3 regions of the Paenibacillus sp. OT2-17 genome follow, and region 3 is predicted to be linked to each of the others. Evidence: riboswitches for the same ligand, from Rfam matches in the RefSeq annotation. Region 3 holds a riboswitch; each other region holds the start of a gene.
What was found. Region 3 has a riboswitch for cobalamin ahead of cobJ (precorrin-3B C(17)-methyltransferase). Riboswitches for the same ligand answer to the same signal wherever they lie in the genome.

Region 1: linked by a shared signal. The riboswitch ahead of GRP75_RS00210 (ABC transporter substrate-binding protein) and the one ahead of cobJ (precorrin-3B C(17)-methyltransferase) in region 3 are both predicted to bind cobalamin.
Region 2: linked by a shared signal. The riboswitch ahead of metE (5-methyltetrahydropteroyltriglutamate--homocysteine S-methyltransferase) and the one ahead of cobJ (precorrin-3B C(17)-methyltransferase) in region 3 are both predicted to bind cobalamin.

The regions. Positions count from the first base shown of each region.
Region 1 is NZ_WUDQ01000001.1:47,909-52,754, forward strand. It holds gene GRP75_RS00195 (ATP-binding cassette domain-containing protein) at 1-1, opposite strand, end outside; gene nikC (nickel transporter permease) at 1-816, opposite strand; gene nikB (nickel ABC transporter permease) at 831-1,760, opposite strand; gene GRP75_RS00210 (ABC transporter substrate-binding protein) at 1,776-3,356, opposite strand; cobalamin riboswitch at 3,574-3,777, opposite strand; gene GRP75_RS00215 (nucleobase:cation symporter-2 family protein) at 4,465-4,846, opposite strand, start outside.
Region 2 is NZ_WUDQ01000054.1:1,831-6,676, forward strand. It holds gene GRP75_RS10315 (AbrB/MazE/SpoVT family DNA-binding domain-containing protein) at 1-100, shown strand, start outside; gene GRP75_RS10320 (anaerobic ribonucleoside triphosphate reductase) at 392-2,341, shown strand; gene nrdG (anaerobic ribonucleoside-triphosphate reductase activating protein) at 2,338-2,835, shown strand; cobalamin riboswitch at 3,012-3,207, shown strand; gene metE (5-methyltetrahydropteroyltriglutamate--homocysteine S-methyltransferase) at 3,368-4,846, shown strand, end outside.
Region 3 is NZ_WUDQ01000027.1:1,058-5,903, forward strand. It holds gene cobJ (precorrin-3B C(17)-methyltransferase) at 62-1,858, opposite strand; cobalamin riboswitch at 2,170-2,355, opposite strand; gene GRP75_RS07710 (LOG family protein) at 2,413-2,967, opposite strand; gene GRP75_RS07715 (uroporphyrinogen-III synthase) at 3,174-4,025, opposite strand; gene GRP75_RS07720 (GerAB/ArcD/ProY family transporter) at 4,127-4,846, opposite strand, start outside.

The DNA of each region.
Region 1 (4,846 bases), on a different contig from region 3:
CTATTTGGCCGCCCCCTTTTCCGAAAAGCGGTCTCCCAAAAGCTGGCAGGCAAGTACGAACAGCATAATCGCCAAGCCCGGGAAAATCATGACATGCGGAGCCACCTGAAAATACGAGGTTGCATCATGCAGCATCACGCCCCACTCTGGCTTGGGCGGCTGTACACCCAGTCCAAGAAAGGATAGCCCCGCGATCATCAGCACCACGCGTCCGATATCCCATACCGCATAAACCAACAACTGCGGCAACGCTTGTGGCAATACATAACGTCTCAGTATACGTACGTGTGAATTGCCGGATAAACGGGCATACCGAACGTAGTCCTCCTGACAGGCTTTTTGAACCAGACTACGGATATACCGGACATAGCCCGCCCACCGTACCGCAATAATCGCAAGGGTCATGTTAACAAAACCCGGGCCCAAAATGCCCACAATTGCCACCGTTAAAATAATATCAGGAAAAGCCAATACGCCATCAATTCCCCGCATGATCAGCTGATCTACACGTCCACGCACATAACCAATGAGCAACCCTATAGGCAGACTAAAGCACAGCGTAGCTACAGTAATTGCACATGCGATTAGCACGCTCGTCCGTATCCCGTAAATTAGCCGTGACAGCACATCCCGACCCAGATGATCCGTACCGAAAGGATATTTCCGACTGGGTGGTGCCAGACGGTTCAAAAGATCCACTTGAAGAGGATCATGAGGAGCGACCCATGGAGCCAATAACCCAAGCAGCACGATCAGACCAAACAGTACGCCTCCTGCCAGCAAGCTCCCTTGAAAGGAAAGCCGTATCTTTTTCATTTTCAGCTTCCCCCTTAACGCAAACGTAGCCTCGGATCTATCGCCGTCTGGACCACATCCACCAAACACTGAACTCCTACAATTAAAAATACGGCAAAAATAACATACCCCTGAATCACCGGATAATCTCGCTGTGTAATTGCATCTATAAAATACTTGCCCAACCCCGGCCATGAAAAAATGGTCTCTACGATGACATTACCTGCCAGCATAAATGATAGATTGGTACCTAGCAGTGTAATTATAGGCAGAACCGCATGCTTAAATATCTCAAAAAACAGGATATGCATTCGGGAAAAGCCTCGAGCCTTCGCTGCTTTCACAAAATTCCGGTCACCCAGCTCTAGCATTTGAGCGCGTAGTACACGGGCTTGCACAGCTCCCAAACCTGCACCAAGAGTCAGCGCAGGGAGCACTAAATGTGTCCAATCCTCCCTTCCCATGGATGGGAGCCAGCCCAAGCGAACGGAGAATAGATAGATCAACAGAAACCCAAGCCAAAAAGAGGGGATCGACGATCCCAGCAGGGCAAACAGCCTACCCAGGCGATCCAGTGGACCGCTGATTTTTAGCGAGGCAGCCAGCCCCAACCCCAGCGTAAGCACCGTCATGACGGCAAAGCCCGCAGCAGCTAGCTCCACAGTAGCAGGCAGTCTGTTCCACAGTTCGGCTAGCACGGATTCCTTGGATACATACGAGGTGCCCCAATGCCCTGTGAACACATCCCGCAGCCAGTTCACATATTGAATATGAAACGGTTCGTTTAAGCCCAGTTCCTGCCGTAGCGTCGTCAACGCCTCCTCAGAGGCAGGGACATTATGCGCGGTGAGCAAAATGGTAGCAGGGTCTCCAGGAGCCAGGCGCATCAGTACAAAAGTCAGCGTGGATACAACGAATACAATGATGAGCAGCTGCGCCACACGTTCCAGTATAAAACGAATCATAGGATACGCCGCTCGTTATTCCGCAATATCGGATTGCGCTGTAATGTAGTAATACTCGATCGGATGGGGTGTAAAACCCTCTACCCCTTTTTTCACACCAAACACATTGTCAGGATGCACAATGAACGACTGTGGCAAATCCGTATTGATGATATCCAGCGCTTGTAGTGTCACGGCATTACGCTGCGCTGTATCCTTCGCCAGCTTCAAGCTGTTAAGAATACTCTCTAGCGGTTTGGAACTATAACGGCTTACATTGGCTTCGCTTTTCGAAAAATAAAACATGTCCATAAAATATTGCGGCTCTCCTGTATGAGCAGTAAGCATACTGTACATAGCAAAATCCCAATCGTTTTTGGTCAACGCCTCGTCGATATTTTCCACCTTGCGAATCTTGACCTGGATTCCCTCTTTTAGCAATTGGCTTTGGATGACCTCAGCCATAACAGAGAGTTCCGGACGCTGAGGAAAAGTCAGCAGCGTAACCTCGAACGGCTTGCCTTGCTTAGTCCATGTCCCTTGGGCGTCCTTCTGCCAGCCATCCTTCGTTAACAGCTGATCCGCCGTTCCGTCCAGCGCTTTACGCTCAACTTTACCGAAGGGAAGAATGCTCGGGAACGGACTGCTTGCTTCCGTACCGAAGCCTCTCATGACGGCGCTCACAATCGATGTGCGCGGAATCAGGCTGTCCACCACCTTACGGTTCGCCGCATCCTCGAATACTGGCGATTCCATATTGTACACGATCATATGGGTGCGCAAGGAGGGAGCCGACAGCACTTGTAGCTTGTCGTTCTTTTTCAGTACCTCTGCGTTATCAACCGGAATATCCGTCGCTACGTCCACCTCGCCGGATTGCAGCGCCATCAGACGCGAATTCCCGTCCGTAATGAACTTCATCGTCGCTTCAGCCAGTCGTGCCTTCTCGCCCCAATATCCGTCATAACGCTCTACGACCAACGATTGGTCCTTGTTGAACGCTTTAATTTTAAAGGCGCCTGTCATTGCTGGGTAACTCTGCTCATCTTTCATCGATGCCACATCCAGTACAATCGTCGATGGATCAGCTAGATTGGACACCAGCGCCGCGTTCGGCTGGTTTGTCGTGATTTTCAAGGCCAGCGGGCCGCTTACATCAATGGACTTCACATTCAGTAAATCCTTTGCCAGATGGCTTTTCTCGATAGAGCGCAGCAAAGACGCTTTTACACCTGCTGCATCCATACTCTTTCCATCATGAAAAGTGACTTTATCCTGCAAGCTGAACGTCCAAACTGTAGGACTATCCTGCTTCCACTCCTTTGCCAGCCAAGCCACAGGCTCCAGCTTTTCATTCAAACGTACCAGTGTCTCACCTGCACCGGATCGCATCACATCCCAGCTATTATCTCCGTGCGGGTCAACGCCTGACGGTTTCCATGTATACGCCATTATCAGCTTTTTACCTGTCGCTGTTTGTTGTGCTGACGCGTTTTCACCTTTGCCGGAGCTATCCGACGTCTTATTGCTGGCACATCCCGAAAGAGCCATAACTGCCAGCAACAGCATCCCCCCTGTACATATCAACCATGAACGCCTGCTACGATTGCTAATCATTCAATGAATCCCCCTCTATCTTGTAAAATCATATAAACCTAACGCAAAACGCGAAAAAAGCATTCCGGACCACTTGATCAGCAGTCAGAAATGCTTTCATTATAAAATGTCAAAACTCACCTCGAAGCCAGCTCCAAAAACATAGAAGGGATCAGATCGGTTTCAGACATTCTGTATGCAGCACGCCTAACCACCTCCCCAGCATCCCGTGGGTCTGACAGTGATGTCAAAACAGGCAGGTCTCCTGACTCCAGGCGTATCTTTCAGGCCTTCCCGGTTCTTCACAGTTCCAGTGGCTGTTCTGAAAGCTCCAGCAGTATCCTGCTGATGCCTGTATACAGTGGCGGGTCCGTGTCGGAATCTACCGAACTTCCCTTTTAAGTGAACACGCTCAACAACTATCCACATGGTCTCAACAAAACCCCGTACATAGAGTCGTCCGGCTCACACCTGTTTTCTTCCTTTATTTCTTTCCATTACGATCTTATTTTGTTGTCACAGGCTTGTCAATAAATGCTGCACAATAATTTAAATTTGAACGATGTGGCGAGAATGAAGGTGATGTCTATTCATTGCGTGCACGAAATGAACGTGCTAAAATTAGGTATATAGATAATCATCGTGTCCGTATACTAAAAAGAGTCTTCGCCGCGCCAACGGCAAAGACTCTTAGGACTTGAAAGGCTGTGGATCACCCACGGCGCGCTGCATAACTAATGGTTAATGCAAACGAAACCCACCGTTAGGGGCCAACCTAATTACGCGGTGGGTTTTCGCTTGTTCCGAAATTTCCGACGTAGCCAGCGATAAAGTTTACGAATGCTAAACACCAGGCTTAGTAACGTAACCATCCAACGCAACACATCGTAGCACGACACAAGTGTGACCATCGGCTTCACCCCCTTTCGGGAAGCTGCACCGTGGTCCGAAAACATCCACCACTATTCAAAATCCATAAGGTAAATTATACCACTACCTCGCCCACTACTCTAGCAAATTCCTCTAGTAAATAAATCAACTTAAGAGCTAACTTTAGCGCCACTGCACAGTCGGACAGGGTCAATATCTATATGTCCCCAGACGGCAAGGGTTTATTTATCCCTAATCATCAAACCTTCTGTGGAACCTCCTGAACCGTCACGCTTTTGACAGATTCGCCCTGTTTTCTCGTCAAAACGATGTTCAAGACAATCGCTGTAATCGAGCCCGAAACGATACCATTTTGCAACAGCATTTTGGCAAAGCTCGGCAGCTGGTCGAACATTTGTGGCAGAACGGCAGAGCCTAGGCCCACAGCAATGCTGCATGCTGCGATCAGCAGATTGCTTTCCTTCCGCAGATCCACTTCTGACAGAATAGACATGCCTGATGCAGCGACCGAGCCGAACATGACGATCATCGCTCCGCCCAGCACAGCATTAGGAATCACAGTCGTTAAGGCAGCCAGCTTAGGAAGCAAACCAAGAACAACCATGATACCGCCCGCAGCA
Region 2 (4,846 bases), on a different contig from region 3:
CAAGCTGATTCAGGAACACCCGAACCTGCCACAAAAAGTGTATGCCGAAATGCTAGATATTTCCCAAGGCCGGGTGTCCCAGTTGAAAAAGCTACTCTAAACCTTCTCAAAACAATATCCCAAGATCCTATACTATGTACTCGCAAGCCTATCATTTTCATCGCAACTACGATGGCCAGATATAGAGTAAGGTGCATATCCGCGGATGTGTCCCTTACTCTATATCTGGCTTTTTTATGCTGCCCGCTCCTACCAATGTGACAATAGTCACATACTCTCAATGTATACGTATATACAATATATAGATCGAAACAATTGGTTAACACAAGATATCATCAATATGTTGTTTTTGTGAAAAATATATATATTTTACTATATGGAGGGTTTTACGATGAAGGTGCTGGAGGAACATCAATTATACGACATCGGCGAGCGGGTCATTGGGGCACAAGATCTGGACATGCTGCGGGAGAATGCAAATTTGAATGGAGAATCGTTCAGCGGCAAAATGAGCAAGCTTGGGTCCGAGTATGCCAAATGGTATGCGCGCCTGCGGGTACTTCCGCCTGAACTGACGAACGCGATTGACCACGGATATGTATATGTTCACGATTTGGACCAATATGCGCTCGGAACTACGAATTGTATCTTTATCCCTTTTGGTCGTTTACTGCGAGACGGCTTCAATACAGGCAACGGCTCTGTGCGCACACCGCAAACGATTATGTCCGCTATGGCACTGGTCGCCATTATTTTCCAATCTCAGCAAAACAGCCAATTCGGAGGTGTCTCCGCCAACAAAATAGATTGGGACCTTGCCCCATACGTTGCCCGGTCCTTCCGCAAACATCTGCGCAAAGGACTTCGGTTGTTCGAGGAAGAGATAGAATCCCATCTGTCTGACGATGAACTACATATGGCCAATCCCCATTTGCAAGAAGTCTGCCCTCGTTCATACGCATTCGCACGCGAAGAAACGGAAACGGAAACCCGGCAGGCTGCTGAATCGCTCATTCATAACCTGAACACCATGAGCAGTCGGGCAGGTGGACAGATTCCATTCACTTCACTGAATTACGGAATGTGCACGTCTGCTGAAGGACGGCTTGTTACTCAATCGCTGCTGGAGGCCACTATTCGCGGCTTGGGCAGCGGGGAAACTCCTATTTTTCCGCAGCATATTTTCCAATGCAAAGAGGGAATCAACCAGGCAGAAGGCGACATCAATTATGATTTGTTCTTACGGGCGGTAGAATGCTCTAGCAGACGGATGTATCCCAATTTTGTGAATGTGGATGCTACCTTCAACTTGCCTTTTTACCGTGCTGATGACCCGGATACCATTATAGCGACAATGGGTTGCCGTACCCGCACCATTTCTGACCGTTTCGGTAGAAACCGGCAGAGTGGCAAGGGAAATCTCTCCTTCAATACCATTAATCTGGTGCGGCTTGGCATTGAGTATGGTATTTGCACAGGCAAACGCCTGACACCTGACCGTGATCGCTTTGATGCGAGACTGGAAGAAGTTATGCGCATTGCGGTGGATGGCCTAATCCATCGCTATCAAATCCAGACCAGCCAACCGGCCAAAGCCTCGGACTTTATGATGCGCGAAGGGGTATGGGAAGGTGGAGAACAACTGGCGCCAGATGATAAGGTGGGAAGCGTACTAAAGCACGGTACGCTTTCGATCGGGTTCATCGGGCTGGCTGAGTGCATGAAGGCACTATACGGGAAACACCACGGGGAGGATGATTTCGTATACCGCGAGGCACAGCGAATCATCACTTCCATGCGCGTGTATTGCGATCGAATGAGTGAATATCACAATTTAAATATTACATTGTTCGCTACGCCTGCCGAAGGTCTGTCGGGCAAGTTCACATTGCTGGATCAACGTGATTTCGGAATTATTCCTGAGGTAAATGATCGAGAATATTACACGAATTCTTTTCATATTCCCGTGTATTATACGCTCCCGGCTGCTCGTAAAATCAGCTTGGAAGCTCCGTTCCATAACCTCTGCAACGCTGGTGCGATTTCATACATCGAACTGGACGGCAATGCGCGGAATAACCCGGATGCGTTTCTTAAAATTGTTCAGTACGCGCTGCATCAGAACATCGGCTATTTCTCTATCAACCACCCGGTGGATCGTTGTACGGAATGTGGTTATGAAGGGATTATCGGGACAAGCTGCCCCCAATGTGGCACAGATGAGGAGCATACACACTTTCAGCGCTTACGTCGGGTAACCGGATATCTGACAGGAGATTATACCGTTCGCTTTAATGCTGCAAAACAGGCAGAAGTTCGAGACCGGGTGAAACATAAGTGAATTTGTGTGGCTACATTCCGGAATCTCTGAACGAAGGATACGGCCTGCGCACTGTCGTGTTTATTAGCGGTTGCCGTCATGCCTGTCCCGGATGCTTTAATCCAGCGTCGTGGAGCTTCCGTGCAGGTGAGCCATTTACACCCCAACGACAACAGGAAGTCATTCGTGACATCATGGATAATCCGTTGTTGGACGGACTGACTCTCTGCGGGGGAGATCCGTTTTTCTCAGCAGCAGAATGCTCGCAATTTGTGCGTGACTTCCGCGAGGCCTGTCCCGACAGAACCGTGTGGGCTTATACTGGCTTTGTCTATGAAGATTTACTCACAGATCAGGAGCGACAGGAGCTAGCGCTTTTGTGCGATGTGATTGTGGATGGTCGTTTTGTAGAACAGCAAAAAGACCTGACCCTTCCCTTCCGGGGCAGTCGCAACCAGCGTCTGGTAGATGTAAAAGCCAGTATTCAGGCAGGCTATACCGTTTCATTGGCTTAACGCGAAGTTTACCCGGCAAGATGCTATATATCTAAGACAAGTCCCCATCATGGGTAAGGCTTGTCTTTTTTTCATATAGCTAACTGTTTCCATTGGAGTTTCTATTGCGCATCCTGTAAGTTTCACTTATGATGGTGAACAAGTATACGAGTGCATAATTATTCGTCATACCTTAACCGCATAGCTTGGAGATAGGTGTCTGTTCTATTCAGATCAGGCTTAAAAGGGAAGCCGGTGCAAATCCGGCACGGTCCCGCCACTGTAAACGGGGAACTTTCAGCTGTTCATATATCCACTGGTCCACAGACCGGGAAGGAATGCTGAGAGTCATGATCCGTAAGTCAGGAGACCTGCCTATTTTAACAACATCGCAAGTACCTACGGAAGATAGGGAGGTGTTAAGAGCAGTCGCCGTATTTTTGATTTTTTAATCACGGAGGCATTCTTTCCCCTACTTATTTTTAACTCTGGGGGAAGAATGCCTTTTTTGGTACGTAAAAATAAAACAGCTACCCACTAGGAGGAAAAGTACATGTCCATTATTGAATGGCCTGAATTGTCCGGCTTGATTAGCAGTAATCTGGGATATCCGCGTATCGGCGAAAACCGGGAATGGAAGAAAGCACTGGAACGCTTCTGGAACGGCAGCATTAACGAAAGCGAACTGCAGACGGAGATGAAAAGATTACGGTTGGAGCATCTGAGCAAGCAGCGTGACAAGGGGATTGATCGCATTCCTGTCGGAGACTTCTCCTATTACGATCACATGCTGGATACATCTGTAATGTTCGGTCTGGTACCCGAACGGTTCAACCATCGTCCCGCAGGTCCGGTTCCTCTGTCCGTGTATTTTGGGATCGCTCGTGGACAGAAGGGAGCAACCGCCAGTGAAATGACCAAATGGATGAATACCAATTATCACTACATCGTTCCTGAATTGGCAAACGCAGTCCCGGTGTTCACTGAAAATAAACCCTTACAGGCTTATCGTGAAGCAAAACAAGAACTAGGCATTGATGGGAAACCGGTCCTCATCGGCCCCTATTCATTCGTTACCTTATCCAAAGGCTATGATCGTAAGGATTTGGCCACCATCGTACGAAGCTTCCTGCCACTGTACACCCGTATCCTGTCTGAACTAGCGGCAGAAGGCGTTCAGTGGGTCCAAATCGATGAACCTGTCCTAACCACCTCATTCCCGGCAGAGGATTTGGACATTATTCAGGAAGTCTATGAAGCTTTGACTCAAGCTGCGCCCTCCTTGAATATAATGCTGCAAACCTACTTTGGCAGCCTGGACCATTATGAGCGTCTGTCCGCACTTCCGGTACAGGGGCTGGGTCTTGATTTTGTGTATGATGATGGCGAAAATCTTCAGCATATATTGCAGCATGGCTTCCCTAAAGGAAAAACGCTGGGCGCTGGGGTTATTGACGGGCGCAATATATGGCGAAGCGACCTGAACGCTGTGGCTGCCCTGCTGGGTCAGTTAGCAGAACAAACCACTGCCGCACAGATTATCGTACAGCCATCATGCAGTCTGCTGCATGTGCCAGTCAGCCTGGAGGCAGAGCACAAGCTGGACAAGGAGCTGGTGCAAGCGCTGGCCTTTGCCGATGAAAAGCTGGAGGAAATCGCCGTCCTGACGGCTGCACTTGGCAAACACGATCCTTCCGCACTCGCCAAGCTTGAGCAAAGTGCGGATGCGGTAGCCCGTTTCAACAGTTCAGCGGCACGCGTACAGACAGCTGCCGATCTGGCCGACCTGTTGGCAAAAGAGCCTCTGTCACGCAGCGTTCCTTTCGCCGAGCGTCGTGAGATTCAGCAAAATAAGCTGAAGTTGCCTCCACTGCCTACGACGACCATTGGTAGCTTCCCGCAAACCGCCGAGATCCGCAAGGCCCGCCTGCACTATCGCAAAGGAGAATGGTCAGCCGAGCAATACCGGGCGTTCATCCAACAGCAAATTAAGGAATGGATTGATATTCAAGAGGACATTGGCATTGACGTG
Region 3 (4,846 bases):
ACCTGCATGACGCCCTATTTTATATATATGCTTGTATCCAGTTCATCAGGCCTTCATTCCATTAATCACCACAAACCGCATTCACTTCTACCGTTGCTGGTGCATCTTCATGCCGGAAACCCGCAACGACGCCTACACGTTTAAAAAATTTATGAAAACGCTCATTCGGATGCCCTTTTTCCTTATATTCAGCAATGACGTTCTCCACGATATCAGTAATCTGATCACCCGGAATTCCTTCCGCTACGGGCTGAGCGGCATGAGCATTGCGACCGAATTTTTTGCCACCGAGGAAGAGGTCGTATCCTCCCTTGCGATAGACGATTCCGATATCCTCCAGCACCGCTCCATAGCAGGCCATACCGCATCCGTTCAAAGCAATACTCGTTTCCTTGGGTGCCTGTAATCCGCCAAGTACAACCTGTAGATGCTCAGCCACAGGCACAGCGTCATCCTTCTCCATATTGCAGAAGTCGCACGCCTTCACCTTAAACACATCGCCAATCGGCATGACAATGAATCGTTCATCCCGCAGCCGTCCGACCAGTTCCTCGGGGTCTGCACACGGCACGCGCAGCACGATCTGATGATCTGGCGTGTATTCCAGCTCGCCGTCATCACCCGCTACCTCGGCGAGCAGCGCCATCTGACGAGCGGTGAACTTCTTGTTTCCCACACCCGGGGAAACGCCCACCTCAAATAGCGCAGGCTTGCCAAAGCCGCCTGTCGCCATTCCAGCCGTAGCCCCCGCTCCGGCCACCGCTAACGTTCCGGCGGTGCTCTCGGCGGTAGGCACTTGCCCGCTCCAGCGAGCGTTGGCTGCGCCAGGCAGCTTGCCGCCGACAGCGAGACGGCTTAGTGCCTCTGCTGCCAGCGATGCCGGGGCTGCGCCGGTTTGCACAGCAGTCGTTGCCTGCACGGCAGCCATCGCTTGCGGGCGTGCCTGCGTCGCAACCGCAGCGCCGCTCGCGGAGGGTCCAGCGGGCGTAGTCGGGGCTGCACCTGCCTGCGGTGTATCCTCTTGTGCGCCCAGCGACCACGGCTCCGCTTCCGTGCGGAGACGCTGGTGCGGCTTGAGTGCCTGCTCGGTCGCATCTAATGTGTATTTGCGCTGATATCCGCGCGGAGTCACAATCAAGCCGTCATACACCGTCGTCGAGGAATTGCCGATGATTACAGTCGTCAGCATCCCAATGTCATGGTTCAGCATATCTTCCAGCGTCGTTACAATAACTTGCTGACGTTCACGATAAGCACTTTTCACCAACCCGACTGGAGTTTGCGGATCGCGGTAACGCAGCAAAATGGACTGCGTCTCCACAATCTGGCGGGTACGCCGACCACTGCGCGGGTTGTATAATGCAATCACAAAATCGGCCGAAGCCGCTGCTTCTACGCGCTTCACAATCGTTTCCCATGGGGTCAGATGATCACTCAGACTGATCGTGCACGCATCATGCATAACTGGCGCCCCCAACAGTGAAGCACAGGACTGAATAGCCGAGATCCCCGGTACGACTTCTACCTCAACTCCGTCCTCGCGTCGCCAGCCTTTTTGCATCAGCACCTCATACACCAGCCCTGCCATACCATAGACTCCTGCATCTCCACTGGAAATGACAGCTACCTTCTTGCCCATCTCTGCTTGGCGAACCGCCTCCTGCGCACGGCTCACTTCCTCTGTCATTCCTGTGCGTACAATCTCCTGTCCGTTCAACAACGGACGGATCAAATCAACGTAGGTATTGTAGCCGATAATGACCTCACTTTCGGCCAGCGCATCCAGCGCCCGTTTTGTGATATGTTCCATATCTCCTGGTCCAAATCCAATCACCAGCAATTTTCCTAATGGGCTCATCGTGCTCCTCCTATTCATCCTTTTCAGGGCAGCTATGCTATCTATTTCAATGATTTATGCACATCGTGTAACTCAAAAAAACCCCATCCTGCCCGGATGGGGTTTCTATGTACGCATCTCTCATCAGACGAACAAACAGCGTAAGAAGACACTATTTGTCTTCCTCCAGCCTGCCGTTGTTTTCCATCTGACTGTTTACGTTTCAAACGCTGCTGCACGTTCATATCCACGCAAACCTCTAGCCAACATGGAAAAAGCAACGTGTGCCTGATTTCCTGATTTCGTACACCCATCCTCTCCGCGAAGGTTAACGGTGCATACAGATCAAGGTAGGTCTCCTGGCTTGGCATCAACGGATTCTTTCGTCTTCCCCGTTTTTCACGAGTGACCATTTTAAAAAATCCTCTTCCTTACAGTGGCGGGACCGCTCGGGATTTGCACCCGATTCCCTGTTACCCTTTGCTCAACCGCAAAGGCACCTTGTCTGTCCGCTATTTGATTATGGGTCTTATCATAACCTTGCCTCAATCAGTTGTGCAAGCACGAAAAACGCTTTATTTCAAGTTCTCTGCTTTATTTTTTAACATATGTAGCAATTCGTCCGGGTCCGCAGAGATACTTAATAACGCTGGGTGCTCGGCCCCGGTAAACCCTTCTTGCACGCTATGACGCACCATTTCTACTAACGGGTCAAAATATCCATTCACATTCAACAGCCCAATGGGCTTGCGATGAATCCCGATTTGCGCCCAGCACAATACCTCGAATAGCTCCTCGAAGGTTCCCAAGCCACCCGGAAGAGCGATAAACGCATCGGCCATCTCGCTCATTGCCGCTTTACGCTCATGCATGCTTGCTACCTCAATAAATTCGGTAACTCCCCGATGAATGATCTCTGCATCAAATAATAGGGTGGGCATAATGCCAGTGACCTGACCGTCACCCGCCAGCATTCCATCCGCCACCTCTCCCATCAGCCCCCTGCTAGAGCCACCATAGATCAGACGGATATGATGGCGAGCCATGGCTTCCCCCAGCTTGCCTGCAGCCTCAACATATACCGATGAATGTCCAGGTCTGGACCCGGCAAATACGCAAATAGAATTCATTAACGTCTCAGCTCCTGTCCTAAGTATCATGCATCGAAACTTATTCATTATATTAGATAAACATTTTCGCTATAACAAAAATCTTTGTCGATGCATGTCCAACAAAAAAAGATAAAGACCTCGTAGGCCCTTATCTTTATTTTACTCTGTATCCCAAAATATAAGTTCATTTTTTAGCATACTGCATTTATAATTTCTATCTCATTTCAATGACCATTCACGATCTTCAGACCACAGCCATGCACCGAATCGTTATGTTCAAAATATTTACCCAGCTCCACCATCATCGCGCCCATGCGCTCTTCGGTTGGAAACACGACTCGGTCAATCCCTTCTTCCACAATGGACTGTGCAGTCACCTTCCCTACGGATACAGCAATCACATCCTCACGAAAAGCTTCCAGTAAATCCTCGATTCGATTTTGCTCTCTGGCATATTGGGCCAAAAATCGGATTTGCGGACCACTTGTGAACGTAACAGCATCAACATTACGATGGATAATATCCTCCAGTAACGCCTGCAATTTTGCTTCCTCGGGTGGGATATGCTTATAAGGAAGTACCTGGCGGGTCACTGCCCCCTGCTCGTCCAGCCACTTTACCAACCGTGGAGCTGGATCGCCATGCAGTTGCAACAGTACTTCCTTCCCCTTCAGATCGTATGGGGCGAAAGCTCCTGTCAATCCGATCAAACTTCCGTCCTCGTCTCGTACTGCTGGCGTAAAGCCACGCTTTTTGAGTCCATTGACCGTCTTGTAGCCCCGCGCTGCAATGTTGGAAGATTGCAGCAACTCCATGATCTGCTCGGCTACGCCCATATCCTCTGCCATATCGAACAGGGCATCCAGCCCCATACCTGTCGTGAAGATGTACCAGTCCGGAGGGTGCTTCACCCACGATACAACAGCGTTGCGCAGCTCGATATCATCCAAAAAAACGGTGCCCTGGGCCGGGCGCTGTACTGGCTCACCCCCCATCTTCACAACTAGCAGCGCCATTTCTTCTGCTTTACGGGGACCAGCAAGAGCGACTCTCTTACCTGCCATGCGTTGTGCCATTCTGTTGCCTCCCTTGTAGAAGTCGTATTTCTTTCTACCAAGTATACAATCAGAGGGGTAAAAGACAAATAAGAATTACTTTTCCGATAAATACAGTAATCTTATAAGTGGTCATGTCCTGTTCTGCCTCCATGCTGGCTTTCTTTCTGACTACTGCTATCCCGCTCTCCGTTAGATGCCTTATCATCTCCGCCTCTCCCTTTAGATTTGGGTCGGAGCAACATCCATAGCAACAAGGGCATGATAACAAAAAAAATGATCATCACCGCGGTCCACTCCCGGCTGAAATCATAAATTTGCACGATGTTGGAGAACAGCATAAACGAACAGACGTAACCCAACAAACCTACGGGCCAAACCATCAGACTTCCCCATGCATGGGCAAACATACGCTTTACTGCCAAACTGGTAACGTACAGGTCAACCCCAATCTTCGTAAGAAAGGTCGGTACGGTCAGTGCGGCCACGAACAAGTCGAACCGATCCAGAAAGTCCGTTAGCTGCAATTGACGCACTAGTTCATAGGATGGATAAAATAGCCGGGACAAGATAGGAACACCAATAACCAACTCCGACAGCAACATCAGCATGGTCAGAAATGCGGTTCCGAGCAAATGCCCATACCACGCACTACGCCCATTATAGCTCTTCCCAGAAATCACAAAGGGAACCATCATGATATCGGCCATATATCCCAGCATGCGCCAACTGCCCTTGATCACTCCATCTACTTCCGGATGTAAATAGGGTCTCAGTACCGAAAAATCCATATTACGCCCGAAAAAAAGCGGCATGGTCAGCAGCGTCAGAATCAACAAAGG